Regions from separate parts of the Nonomuraea sp. NPDC049725 genome, predicted to be linked through region 1. Evidence: riboswitches for the same ligand, from Rfam matches in the RefSeq annotation. Region 1 holds a riboswitch; each other region holds the start of a gene.
What was found. A riboswitch is a leader RNA that binds a small molecule or an ion and turns the genes downstream of it on or off. The one in region 1 is predicted to bind cyclic di-AMP.
Positions count from the first base shown of each region.

Region 2: another riboswitch for cyclic di-AMP. It lies ahead of AB0J53_RS03390 (CHAP domain-containing protein); the one in region 1 lies ahead of AB0J53_RS39295 (CHAP domain-containing protein).
Region 3: another riboswitch for cyclic di-AMP. It lies ahead of AB0J53_RS15970 (C40 family peptidase); the one in region 1 lies ahead of AB0J53_RS39295 (CHAP domain-containing protein).

Region 1 is NZ_JBFANJ010000022.1:33,483-37,658, reverse strand. Features, by position in the region: gene AB0J53_RS39305 (RNA polymerase sigma factor) at 1-512, opposite strand, end outside; gene AB0J53_RS39300 (YciI family protein) at 1,308-1,745, opposite strand; gene AB0J53_RS39295 (CHAP domain-containing protein) at 1,897-2,604, opposite strand; cyclic di-AMP (ydaO/yuaA leader) riboswitch at 2,617-2,754, opposite strand; gene AB0J53_RS39290 (Gfo/Idh/MocA family oxidoreductase) at 2,869-3,822, opposite strand; gene AB0J53_RS39285 (aldo/keto reductase) at 3,875-4,176, opposite strand, start outside.
Region 2 is NZ_JBFANJ010000001.1:651,730-655,905, forward strand. Features, by position in the region: gene AB0J53_RS03380 (hypothetical protein) at 1-1,007, opposite strand, end outside; gene AB0J53_RS03385 (SigE family RNA polymerase sigma factor) at 1,004-1,480, opposite strand; gene AB0J53_RS03390 (CHAP domain-containing protein) at 1,574-2,245, opposite strand; cyclic di-AMP (ydaO/yuaA leader) riboswitch at 2,256-2,397, opposite strand; gene AB0J53_RS03395 (MaoC family dehydratase) at 2,547-3,005, opposite strand; gene AB0J53_RS03400 (hypothetical protein) at 3,017-4,176, opposite strand, start outside.
Region 3 is NZ_JBFANJ010000005.1:371,893-376,068, reverse strand. Features, by position in the region: gene AB0J53_RS15980 (NYN domain-containing protein) at 68-1,300, shown strand; gene AB0J53_RS15975 (NlpC/P60 family protein) at 1,385-2,359, shown strand; cyclic di-AMP (ydaO/yuaA leader) riboswitch at 2,626-2,785, shown strand; gene AB0J53_RS15970 (C40 family peptidase) at 2,862-3,356, shown strand; gene AB0J53_RS15965 (hypothetical protein) at 3,458-4,176, shown strand, end outside.

The DNA of each region.
Region 1 (4,176 bases):
TCGAACGGCACCCCGCGCTCCGCCAGCGTCCGCTTGGCCCGCACCACCCGCTGCGCCATCGTCGACTCCGGCACCAGGAACGCCCGCGCGATCTCGTCCGTCGACAGCCCGCCCAGCACCCGCAACGTCAGCGCCACCCGCGCCTCCGTCGACAGCACCGGATGGCACGCCGTGAACACCAGCCGCAACAGGTCGTCCTCGATCTCCTCGACGCCCGGCAGCTCCGTCTCGTCGTCCAGCTCCCGGCCCAGCTCGACCAGCTTGCGCTCGAACCGCTCCCGCCGCCGGATCATGTCCACCGCCCGGCGCTTGCCCACGGTCATCAGCCAGGCGCCCGGATTGCGCGGCACCCCCTCCCGCGGCCACTGCTCCAGCGCCGCCACCAGCGCGTCCTGCGCCAGCTCCTCCGCCAGGCCGACGTCACGCACCATCCCGGCCAGCCCGGCGATCACCCTGGCCGCCTCGATCCGCCACACCGCCTCAATGGCCCGATGAGTCTCCGACGCCGTCACCCGCCCATGACAACAGCCCCACCCGCCTACTCGCAACCCAAGCGCTCTCTCGTGGGACGCACCCCTTCCCACCACGCGGCCCCTGCCGCTCAGTGGGGGTCACGCCTCCATGAGGCGGCGGCTTCCCACGAGCCGGCGGCTGCGCCGCACCACGCGGGCCCACAACCCACCGGCACCGCCCAGCCCAGCAACGGGGTCGGACCGCCCGGGGTACGGGCGGCCGGTGGGGCCGCGCCCCCGGGAGCCGGGCACCGGAGGGGCTGGGTCCGGCCTGCCGGTGGGGTCGGGCCGTCCGGGGTGCGCGCCGCCGGTGAGGCCGCGCCCCTGGGGCCGGGCCCAACTGAGGGGGGCGGGCCCGGGGGACCGGTGGGGGTGGGCCGTCCGGGGCGTGGGCCGCCGGTGGGGTGGGGCCGCCTCGGCGGAGGCCGCCAGAGGGCCGGATTGCCTGGGGGCCGGTGGGTTGGGCCGTCCGGGGCGTGGGCTGCCAGTGTGGTCGGGCCGCTCCGCCGGGGGTCGCCGGTGGGGTGGGGCCGCCTCGGCGGAGGCCGCCAGAGGGCCGGACTGCCCGAGGCGCCCCTTCCGGGGGCCCGCCCCCTCCCGGGGTTGCCGCCATCCTGGGGCTTCCGCCTGCCCGGCGGGGTGCGGCCTTCGGGGAGGGGGCGCCGCTTCCGGGAGTCACCCTTCCGGGGTTGCCGCCACCTGGGACTCCCCGCCTGCCCCGGCGGGGGCGCGGCCTCCCTGGGAGGAGGCCGCCGCAGCGGGGTCGCCTCCCACTGGGGCGTCGCTATCGGATGGTCAGGGTTCAGGTGGGGAGTCGAGGGTGGCGCGGAGGGTGGCGTGGCGTTGGGCGGTCTCGGGGGTCAGGGAGGTCTCGGGCATGTCCGAGGGGTCGAAGACCTGCCAGACGTCCAGGCCGATGCCGTCGTGGCCGGGCGGGACGGGGACGCGCAGGGCCCATTCGAGCGCCTCCTCCCGCGACTTGACCTGGATGAGCCAGAAGCCGGCGATGAGCTCCTTGGCCTCGGCGAACGGCCCGTCGATGACGCGGGCCTTGCCGCCGCTGTAGGCGATCCGGGCGCCGCGCGAGCTGGGGTGGAGCCCTTCGGCGGCCAGCAGGACGCCGGCTTTCACGAGCGACTCGTTGAAGGCCGTCATGTTGTCGACGAGCTCCTGGCTCGGCAGGGCGCCGGCCTCGGTCTCCTCGCTGGCCTTGCCGACGATCAGGAATTTCACGGTGCGTTCTCCTCGTCCAGGCGGTGAAGCGGGCTCCCGGCGAGCCTGCCACACCTGTGCGTCGTCCCGGAGGGGGCCGGATCGACACGGGGAGGGGAGAAAACGCGGAAGCGCGCGCCCGGGGGAGGGGCGCGCGCTTCGCGAAGGGAGGTCAGGCGGCGTACGAGGGGTAGCCGTAGCCGACGACCTGGGACTTGGGCCGGACGCGCTCCTCGACCTTGCCGTTGCCGGTGTTGCCCTCGATCGTGGAGATCGTGCCGTCGCCGTTGTCCTTGACGACGAAGCCGACGTGCTGGATGGCGCTGATGCTCTTGCTGCCGTTCCAGGCGAAGAAGACGACGGCGCCGGGCCTGGCCTCGGTGCCCCAGCGGTCGTTGGCGGCGAACCACTTGGCGTGGGTGACGGTGTAGGCGTCCCAGCCGACCTGCGGGCGGGCGCCGGTCTGCTCGCCGACCCAGGAGACGAACATGGAGCACCAGGGGGCGTTGAGGTAGGCGCTGGGGTTGCCGCCGTCGCGGGCGACGGTCTCGAGGGCGCGCTTGGAGCTGGCGTACCACTCCTGGAACTTGGTGCCGCCGCCGTAGGCGTTCTCGGAGGTGCCGACCTGGGCCTTGGCCAGGGCCAGGACCTGGGAGGCGGTGACGTTGACCTGGTTGGCGCCGGCCCTGGTCTGCGTGGACTCGGACATGGTCTGGGTCTCGACCTGGTGGCCGGGCTCGGCGGCCTGGGCGGGGAGTGCGGTGGTCATCCCGGCGCCGAGTCCGGCGGCCAGGACGGTTGCGCCGAGGGTGGCGCGGAGGGAGGCGCCGGCGCGGGGGTGAAGCTTCTTCGGGGCACGGGTAAGACGGTGCTTCGCCATCGAGGGGATTACTCCTTGCTTCCATGCCGCTTACCGGGTTAGCTGACGGGTTCGGGCGTGGAAGCTGCCCTACGGCACACAAGGTGCCGATTCACCCCAAAGGACATGGGTCCCCGGCTCCGCGCAAGGCGGATTCAGCGGTCACAGGACGATCCTGTGAGTGTCGTGCGATGGTTGGCAACGACCGGACAAACCGGACGTAAGCCGCGAATGCGCCATAAGGTAATACATCCGCCAAGGCATTACAAGTCGATAAAGTCGCAGCTAGGCGAGTTGCCCGCGCGCGTCGGCCAGGAGCCCCATCATGGCAAGGGATTCGTCAAGAGGCATGATCGCGCTCTCGGTCCGGTTCTCGGCCAGCGCGTCCCGCACCTCGCGCAGCTCCCCGGCGTAGCCGTTGTCGGCCGGGTCGAGCTCGTGCTCCTCGGTCTCCATCGACGGCCCGCTGAGCACCACCCGCCGGGGCGCCCAGAACGGCGCGTCCAGGTCGGCGCGCATCCCGGTGCCCACGATGCTGGCCGAGTTGGGGAAGTGCGCGAGCAGCGAGGTGTCGACCAGCGCCCGCCGGCCGCCCGGGTAGACGAGCACCCCGCCCGCCTCCGCGTCGACCCCGTTGGGCGCCAGCGCGCCCGTCAGGTGCATGGACTCGGGCATGCCGAGGAAGAGCTGGGCCAGCCCCAGGGGATAGATGCCCAGGTCGAGCAGCGCGCCCCCGCCCAGCTCGGGCGCCCACAGCCGGTGCGCGGGATCGTACGGCAGCGCGAACCCGAACGAGGCCCGCACCGAGCGGATCTCCCCGAAGCGCGGGTCGTCCTTGAGCATGCGCACCAGCGGGTTGAACCGCATCCACATGGCCTCCATCAGGAAGACCCCGGCCTCGCGGGCCAGGCGGACCATGCGCTCGGCGTCGGCCAGGCTCGCCGCCAGCGGCTTCTCGCACAGCACCGCCTTGCCCGCCGCGATCGCGGCCTCGGCCACCTCCAGGTGCTGGGCGTGCGGGGTCGCCACGTAGACGGCGTCGACGGCCGGGTCGGCGCACAGCTCGGCGTAGGAGCCGTGGGCGGACTCGGCGCCCAGCGTCGCCGCCAGCGCCTTGGCCCGGCCCAGGTCGCGGGAGCCGACGGCGGCCACCCGCATGCCCGGCTCCGCCGCGATGACCGCCCCCACGGTCCTGGCGATGCCGCCCGTCGCCGCGATGCCCCACGCTAGATCTCGCACGCGGGAGATCGTACTGATTCATCCGCGGACGCGAAACCTGACCGGTTTCACCTCACGGGAACACGTCCGGGTCCGGGCCCAGCCGGCGGCCCGCGTTCAGGGCGCCGATGGCGGCCATGTCCTCCCGGTCGAGCGTGAAGTCGAAGACCGCGATGTTCTCCTTGATCCGCGCGGGCGTGACGGACTTGGGGATGACGATGTTGCCGAGCTGGATGTGCCAGCGCAGCACGATCTGCGCGGGCGTGCGGCCGTGCTTGTCGGCCAGCACCGCCAGCGCGGGCTCCGACAGCAGCCCCTTGCCCTGCCCGAGCGGGCTCCAGGCCTGCGTGAGGATGCCGTTCTTGTCGTGGAACT
Region 2 (4,176 bases), on a different contig from region 1:
CCGTGGAAGCCGAGCGACGGGAGCAGCGTGGCGTCGGAGCCGTCGAGGCCCTGCACCAGGAGCCCGCCGCCCTTGGCGTCGCCGTAGCACCACTCGGCGGCGCAGGTCAGCTTCGTGACGGAGCCGGAGGCCGGGAGCGGAATCTTCTCGCCGGTCACCAGGTCGACCCTGCGATCCTGGTTCTTCTGCCCGCGCTCGCCCGGCGCGTAGCCGACGGCGTACGGCCAGGAGTCCAGGTGGAGGCCGTCGGAACCGGCGACCTTCTCGGGCTCGCCGCCGGACAGCGGAAGCCGGTGTACACCCCCGTCGCGTACGGACCAGACCAGGGCGTCCTCGGTGAGGCCGATCCGCTCCACGTTCGCCAGGTCGCCGGTGACCTCGCCGACGCGCTGGGCGGTGCCGCCCTCGCGGGGGATGATCCAGAAGTCGGCCCACTTGTCCCTGTCGTTGGGCGTGGTGCCGTACCAGGCGAAGTACCGCTCTCCCACCTCGACGTCCTGGACGAAGTAGCCCTTGACGCCTTCGGGGGCGGGCATGTCGCCCACCACCCTGGTCGTGCGGGCAGTGCTGTCGTAGATCTCCAGGCGGCCGGCCTTCTCGAAGGAGGACTCGGCGGTCAGCAGCACCTCGGTGGGGGAAATTCCGGTCACCGGGCGATATTTCCAACCATCGGGGGCCGCCGCCGGCATCGTGAACACCGCCTCCGGCCACACCTCGGCCACCGGCTTCACCTCCGCCACCCTGGGGACGGCACTGGCCACCTCCCCGGGCGACACCGTGGTCACCGCGACCGCCGGCTCCACCGAGACCCGAGGCTCCCCCCGCCACACCGCCATCGTCCCCCCGGCCACCAGCACCACCGAGGCGGCCGCCAGGGCCATGCCCGCCCACTGCCGGCGTCGCCGCGACCGCCGCCGGGCCGCGACGGCCGCCGCCAGCCCGCCGGTCGGCGTGACGTGCCCGGCCCCGGCACGCAGGGTCCGGACCAGGTCCTCTTCGCTTCTCATCGTGCCTCCTGCAGCATTCGCTTGATCCGGAGCTTGTCCAGGGCACGCGCCGCCTGGCTGCGCACGGTGCCGCGCGAGACGCCGAGGATCGCGGCGATCTCCGCGTCGGGCAGGTCCTCGTAGTAGCGCAGCACGAGGACCACTCGCATCCTGGGCGGCAGCCGTTGCAGGTCCGCCCACAGGTCCGCATCCTCGTAACGGTCGAAGCGCCCCTTCTCCGGCACGACGGACACCAGTTCCTCCCGGTGCCTGCGCCGCCACGAGGTGATGTGCAGCCTGACCATGGTCGTGCGCACGTACCCCTCGGGGTCGTCCTTCTTGCGCACCCGTGACCAGGCGTCACCCAGCCTGGCCAGGGCCTCCTGGACGAGGTCCGCCGCGTCGTCCGCGTTGCCGGACAGCACGTAGCCGTACCGGAGGAGCGCGTCGCCCCGGCTCCGGACGAACTCGTCGAACTCGGTTGTGTGGTCCACGTATCCAGGGATCCTCCAGCACGCCGTACCGTTGCACGAAACGCGAAAAGCGCGCGCCCCCGGAAGGGGACGCGCGCTTTCGAGGCGGTCTGATCAGGCGGCGTACGACGGGTAGCCGTAGCCGGCGACCTGCGAGGTGGGACGGACCCGCTCCTCGACCTTGCCGTTGCCGGTGTTGCCCTCGATCGTGGAGATCGTGCCGTCACCGTTGTCCTTGACGACGAAGCCGACGTGGTCGATGGAGCTGATGTCCTTGCTGCCGCTCCAGGAGAAGAAGACCACGGCGCCGGGCTTGGCCTCCTGGCCCCAGCGGTCGTTGGCGGCGAACCACTTGGCGTGGGTCACGGTGTAGGCGTCCCAGCCGACCTGCGGACGGGCGCCGGTCTGCTCGCCGACCCAGGAGACGAACATCGAGCACCAGGCGGCGTTCAGGTAGTCCTGGCGGTTGCCGCCGTCACGCTGGACGGTCTCGGCGGCGCGCTGGGAGTTGGCGTACCACTCCTGGAACTTGGTGCCACCGCCGGCGGCGTTCTCGGAGGTGCCGACCTGGGCCTTGGCGACGGCCAGGACCTGCGAGGCGGAGACGTTGACCCTGGTGTTCTGGTTCGTGGCGGCCTGCTGGGCCTGGGCGGCCTGCGGCTGGGTGTTGGCGGTGGTCGCGGTGCTGGCGTCCGCCGACACGTGGGCGCCGAAAGCGGTCGCGACGAGCGCGGCGCCGAGGACGGCCTTGGACACGTTGATCTTGGGGGTGCGGATGGGGCGCATTAAGGGTAACTCCTCGCTTCCATACCGCTTACCGGGTTAGCTGACGGGTTCGGGCGTGGAAGCTGCCCTACGGCGATGTTGGTGCCGATTCACCCCGGTGGAACACATGGGTCCCCGGTTCCGCGTGTGAGCGGATTCAGCGGTCACAGGTCGGTCCCTGTGATGGACGGTGGGTCGTGACGCCCGAGAGTCGGTCGCGTCTTACCCGCGTACAGAAATGTCCAACACACCCCTGACCTGGGTAATTCCCTCGTAACGAAATTTCCACGAAACCGGCCGCGGGCGGGGGCCCGCGGCCCGGCTACTCCGCGGGAACGTAAAGGCTGAGCGTCTCGGCGATGCACGCCGGGCGCTTCTCGCCCTCGACCTCGATGGTCATCTTGAGGTTGGACAGGTAGCCCGCCGGTGTCCCCTTGACGTCGGTCAGCTCGGCCGTGGCCCGCACCCTGGCCCCGACCGGCACCGGGCGGGGGAAGCGCACCTTGTTCAGGCCGTAGTTGACGCCCATCGCGATGCCCTCGACCCGCACCAGCTCGAACATGAACGCCGGCAGCAGCGACAGGCTCAGGTAGCCGTGCGCGATCGTGCCGCCGAACGGGCCCTCCTTGGCCCGCTCCACGTCGACGTGGATCCACTGGTGGTCGTCGGTGGCGTCGGCGAAGAGGTTGACCTGTTCCTGGGTGACGGTGCGCCACTCGGTGGGGCCGAACTTCTCGCCGACGGCAGCCTTGAGTTCCTGTACGTTCGCGAAGGTCCGCATGAGGCGGAACGCTATTGCGCCGGTGGGACCGCTGCCAAGTTCAGCACCCGGAACTTGTCCGGCTTGTCCCCCTTGGTGGCGCCCCAGTAGAAGACGGTGCTCGGTTCCGACGAGACGCCCGCCCCGTACCAGTTGCCCGGGTTGCCGAAGCTCACCATCGTGCCCGTCGCCAGGTCGTACACCGCATTGCCCGCCGCCAGGAACCGGTCCAGGATCGGGTAGCGCGCCACGCCCATGCCGATGCCGCGCGCGACCTCCCGGGGCGGCTGCGAGCCGTCGACGCGGCTGATGACCGTGCCGCGCTCCGCCCGGCCGTAACACCAGACCGGCCCGCAGCGCATGCCCTGCACGCCCGGCGGCGCCGCCACGGTGAGGCTGGAGCCGTCCTCCAGGTTCACCAGCCGGAGCTGGTTGCGGTCCAGGTCCCCCGGCAGGTCGGTCACGTCGGTGGCCCAGGGCCACTGGATGAGGTGCAGGCCGTCGCTGCCGGGGACGCGCTCGGGCTCGATCCCGCCGAGCGGGTGCCGCCACACGCCGCCGTCGACCTCCGACCAGACGACGTGGTCGCCGTCCAGGCCGATCGCGTCGAGGTCGGCGTCCTGGCCCACTCGGCTGGCCACCAGCCTGGCCTCGCCGCCGGCCAGCGGGACCGTCCAGATGTCGCGGATCTGCGCGCCGTCGCCCTGCTCGCCGTACGCGAACCAGGCGACGTTCGCGCCGTCCACGGTCACGCCCTGCACGATGTACTTCTTCAGCCGGTCGTCCTTCGGCACCTCGGCGACGAGCCTGGCCTTTCCGGTACGCGAGTCGTACACCTCGAACTTGCCGGCCTTCTCGAACGACGACTCGGCGCTGAGCAGGACCTCCGTGGGGCTGATGGCGGTGATGGGGCGGTAGCGCCAGCCGTCGGAGTTCCTGGCCGGCATGGTGAACACCGCCTCCGGCCACAGCTCCGCCGCCACCGCTTCCACCGGCTCGACGGGCACCGGGGCGATCGACGCCGTGGCCGTCGCCAGCGGCTGCGGGTTCTCCTGTACGGCGGTGCCCCTGAAGACCGCCGTGCCCGTGCCCGCGACCGCCACCACGGCCGCCGCGGCCAGCAGTTGCGCCCTTCTCCTGGCGCGCCGCCGCCTGCGCAGCCGGGCGACCCCCGCCAGCAGGTCCGGCTCCG
Region 3 (4,176 bases), on a different contig from region 1:
GTCTCGCCCGCTTCCCGAGCAGGTGCGGCTCAATGTGGTCGACCTCGCGGCCCAGGTTCTCGGTTCGATGCCCGCTGTGGCGGTGCCGGCGCCGTTGCGCGGCATCGCCAAGTTCGACCCGCGTAAGCGTGCCCGGCTGGGCAGTGCGCCGATCGCCGCGCAGTTGGAGAACGACAAGAAGTTCCGCGAGGTGGTCGCCGAGTCGGTGGCCTCCGGCTGGCCGGAGCTGGTGGCCTCGCTGGCCGAGGGGAACGTGCCGCCCGCCGCCGATCCGGTGCTGGTCGCCGCCGCGGCTTATCTCACGCGGCCACCTGGCTGGGCCGACATGGTGGAGTCGGCCCGCGCCGATCTGGAGCAGTCCGCCGCCGCGGCCGAGGGGTCGGAGCGCGAGGAGGTCGTCTCCCGGCTGCGCGAGCAGCTCGCCGCGCAGAAGAGCGCGGCCAAGGAGGAGGCCGAGCGGCTGCGCGAGCAGTTGAAGGCGGCCCGCGGCGAGAACTCCGAGCTGCGCCGCAAGCTGCACGAGGCCCGCGAGCGCGCGAAGGGCGCGGTGCGGCGGGCCGAGGAGATGGAGCAGGCCGCCGAGGAGGCCAGGCACGCGGCCACGGCCGCCGGCAGCGCGGGGGAGTCGGAGCTGCGGCGGCTGCGTGAGCGCCTGGCCGACGTGGAGAAGCAGCTCGAAGCCTCGCGCCGGGCCGCGCGTGAGGGGCGCAGCGTCGAGGACGCGCGCATCCGGGTGCTGCTCGACGCGTTGCAGGACGCCTCGGCGGGGCTGCGCAGGGAGCTGGCGCTGCCCACCATGATCAGCCGGCCGGCCGACTCGGTCGCGGCGCTCACCGGTGAGCGGCCGGGTGTGCGCGGCGTGCCCGCCCGCGCGCTGGCCGACGACGACCCGCAGCTGCTCGATCAGCTTCTGGCGCTGCCGCAGGTGCATCTGATCATCGACGGCTACAACGTGACCAAGTCCGGCTACGGCACGCTCACGCTCGCCGACCAGCGCGCCCGCCTGATGACCGGGCTCGGCGGGCTGGTCGCGCAGACGCGCGTCGAGGTGACCGTGGTGTTCGACGGCGCCGAGCTCAACTCTCCGGTGCAGGTGGTGGCGCCGCGCGGGGTGCGGGTGCTGTTCAGCGCGCCGGGTGAGATCGCCGACGACCTGATCCGCCAGCTCGTCCGGGCCGAGCCGCCCGGCCGGGCGATCGCCGTGGTGTCCTCCGACCGCGAGGTGGCCGAGTCCGTCAGGCGGATGGGCGCCAGGCCCGTGCCGTCCGCGCTGCTGCTGAGGCGGCTCGGTCGCGCCTAGATGACGAATATGGCGTTTAGGTGAGGATTACTCGCCACTTCTGTACTATTTCGCCCCGAGGATGATCCCCTGGGAGGCGACGCTGTGAGGTTGGGCCGGGTGCCGCTGGCCGCGGGTCTGGTGTTCGGACTGGTGATGACCCCCGTCGGAGGGGTGCTGGCCGATCCCAAGCCGACTCTCGCGCAGGCGAGAGCGAAGCTCGACAAGCTCAACGACAAGGCCGACAAGGTCGTGGACCGCTACAACACGGCCACCGAGAAGTACAAAGAGGCCAAGGCGCGCTACAGCCGGCTGAACGACACGTACAAGCGCAAGCTGGCGACCGTCGCGGATCTGCGCGGTGAGGTCGTCAACATGGCCGTCGAGACGTACAAGCTGGGGGGCGACTTCTCGACCCTGCCCACCATGATGACCAGCGACGATCCGGCCGATCTGCTGTATGGGATGGCGTTACGCGGGCAGCTCGCGCAGGAGCGCACCCAGAAGCTCGCCGCGTTCGACCGGGCCAATCAGGGGCTGAAGACCGACCGTGACCGCGCCGAGGAGGCGCTGGCCGCGGCCGACAAGGAGCGGGACGCGGTCAAGAAGGACCGGGCGGAGATCCTGGACCTCATCAAGGACCAGAAGAAGCTCCTCGACCGGCTGGGCGCGTACAAGGCGGGCAATCCCAACAGCACCGGCCTCAAGTACACGGGTCCCGCCTCGGGCAACGCGGCGGCCGTGCTGCGCTTCGCGTACGCGCAGGTCGGCAAGCCGTACGTGTTCGGCGGCACCGGGCCGGGCGGCTACGACTGCTCGGGGCTCACGCAGGCCGCCTGGCGGGCCGGTGGCGTGTCGCTGCCGCGCACGACCTGGCAGCAGTGGTCGTGGGGCGCCAGCCGCAAGGTGTCGCTCAACGCGCTGGAGCCCGGCGACCTGATCTTCAGCGAGGGCCTCGGGCACGTGAGCATCTACGCGGGCGGCGGCAAGATCGTGCATGCGCCGCAGACGGGTGACGTGGTGAAGGTGGTCACACTCTCGTCGTACGGGCGCCGCCTCGTGGGCGCCGTACGCCCCTGACAAGACGGGGTCGGCCCAAGTGTGAGGAGGGTCACACTTGGGTAACGAAACCCGCTGCTCCGGCGGGGGATGAGGACCTGACTCCCGGCGTGTCTGATCTTTACTCGCTTACTCAGGCTTTGCCATTACGTGACTTTTCGGCGTAACTTCTGGCGTCGCGGCGTTCCAGCCAGGACGCCCGCCGGTCACCATCGGGTCCCCCGATGTTCGACAGAGAGAACCATCCGCCGGTCACCGCGGCCAGCGCCCCCGAGGCGCGAAGACGCGGCGGTGGCCTGCCGAGTCCGTGCAGCCAGGAGGCACGGAGCCGGGGACCCAACGATCCCGTACGCGGTGATCAGGGGTGAATCGGCGCGTTCAGCGCCGTAGGGCGACTTCCAGGCCCGAATCCGTCAGCTAACCCGGTAGGCGTTCGTGGAAGCCCCTAGGAGCAATCCTGTCTACCCTCTCGCACAACCCCCGTCTGTCCCGTCTCGCCCTGAGTGGCGTAGCGCTGATCACCGTGACGGCCGGAGGTCTGGTCGTCCACGCCCCGACGGCGCAGGCGGCGACGACGAATGAGTTCGCCACCACCGCGGTGACCAAGACGGAGAAGTCCGTCAAGTCGTCGAAGGTGGCAAAGGTCGCTCGGCAGAAGGCCAAGGCCCGCAAGGCCGTCTCCGTGGCCAAGAAGCAGATCGGCGACCCGTACCGTTACGGCGCCACCGGCCCCGGGTCGTTCGACTGCTCCGGCCTCGTCCAGTACGCCTGGAAGAAGGCCGGGGTGAAGATCCCGCGCGTGACGAACAGCCAGTTCGCGCGCATCAGGAAGAAGGTCTCCTACAAGCACCTGCAGCCGGGTGACCTGATGTTCTTCCGCGGACTCGGGCACGTGGGCATGTACGTCGGCGACGGCAAGATGGTCCACTCGCCGAGAACGGGCCAGCGTGTGCGCGTCGAGAAGCTTCGCGGCTGGCGCAAGGCGTCGTTCGCGGGCGCGGTGCGTCCCGGTCTGTGACCTGCGCCGAAGGCCCCGTCCCCGCCCCGGGACGGGGCCTTCGGCCTTCCCGGGCTCCGGACCGGGCTGACGCTCAGGATCGGCGGCTACGATCGGGCAGCGTGTCCGACAGGGGGTCCGGCAGCGGGCCTGGAAATGGGCCCGGCGGCACGTCCGGCAAGGGGCTCGGCAGCACGTCCGGCAGCACGTCCGGCAGCACGTCCGGCGGCGCGCCCGGCAGCACGTCCGGGAGGGTGTCCGCGCGGGGGCGCCGGCGGGTCGTGCCGGTGGTGCTGCTGGTTGTCGCGGCGTCCCTGGCCGGGGGGTCCGGGCCGGTCCTGGGGCCGGGAGGCGCCGCCATCGAGGCGGGGGTGCTCGCCGGCGTGCGGGCGCGCTGGGGCGACGGGCTCGACGTCGTACGCGGTGAGCGGTCGCTCGTCGCCGGGCAGGACGCGCCCCCCGGGCTGCTGGCGGACCTGGCGCGCCGGGCCGACACCGCGGGGCGGCGGGTCGGCGGAGTGCTGGGCGGTGACGTCCGGGCCGTGGTCCTGGTGCCCGCCTCGGCGCGGGAGGCCGCCGTGCTGGCGGGCGTCGCGTCGGTCGACGGGCTGGCGGCGGTGGCCGACCGGGGGCGCGTGATCGTGGTGCCCGAGCACTTCGCCCGTCTCACCCCGGTCGGGCGTGACGTCGTGCTGGCCCACGAGCTGACCCACGTGGCCGCCGGGACCGACGGGCTGCCCGTCTGGCTGTATGAGGGCTTCGCCGACTACGTGGCCTACCGGGACGCCGGGCTGCCCGTCGAGGTGGCCGCCGCCGAGCTGGCCGCCGAGGTGCGGGCCGG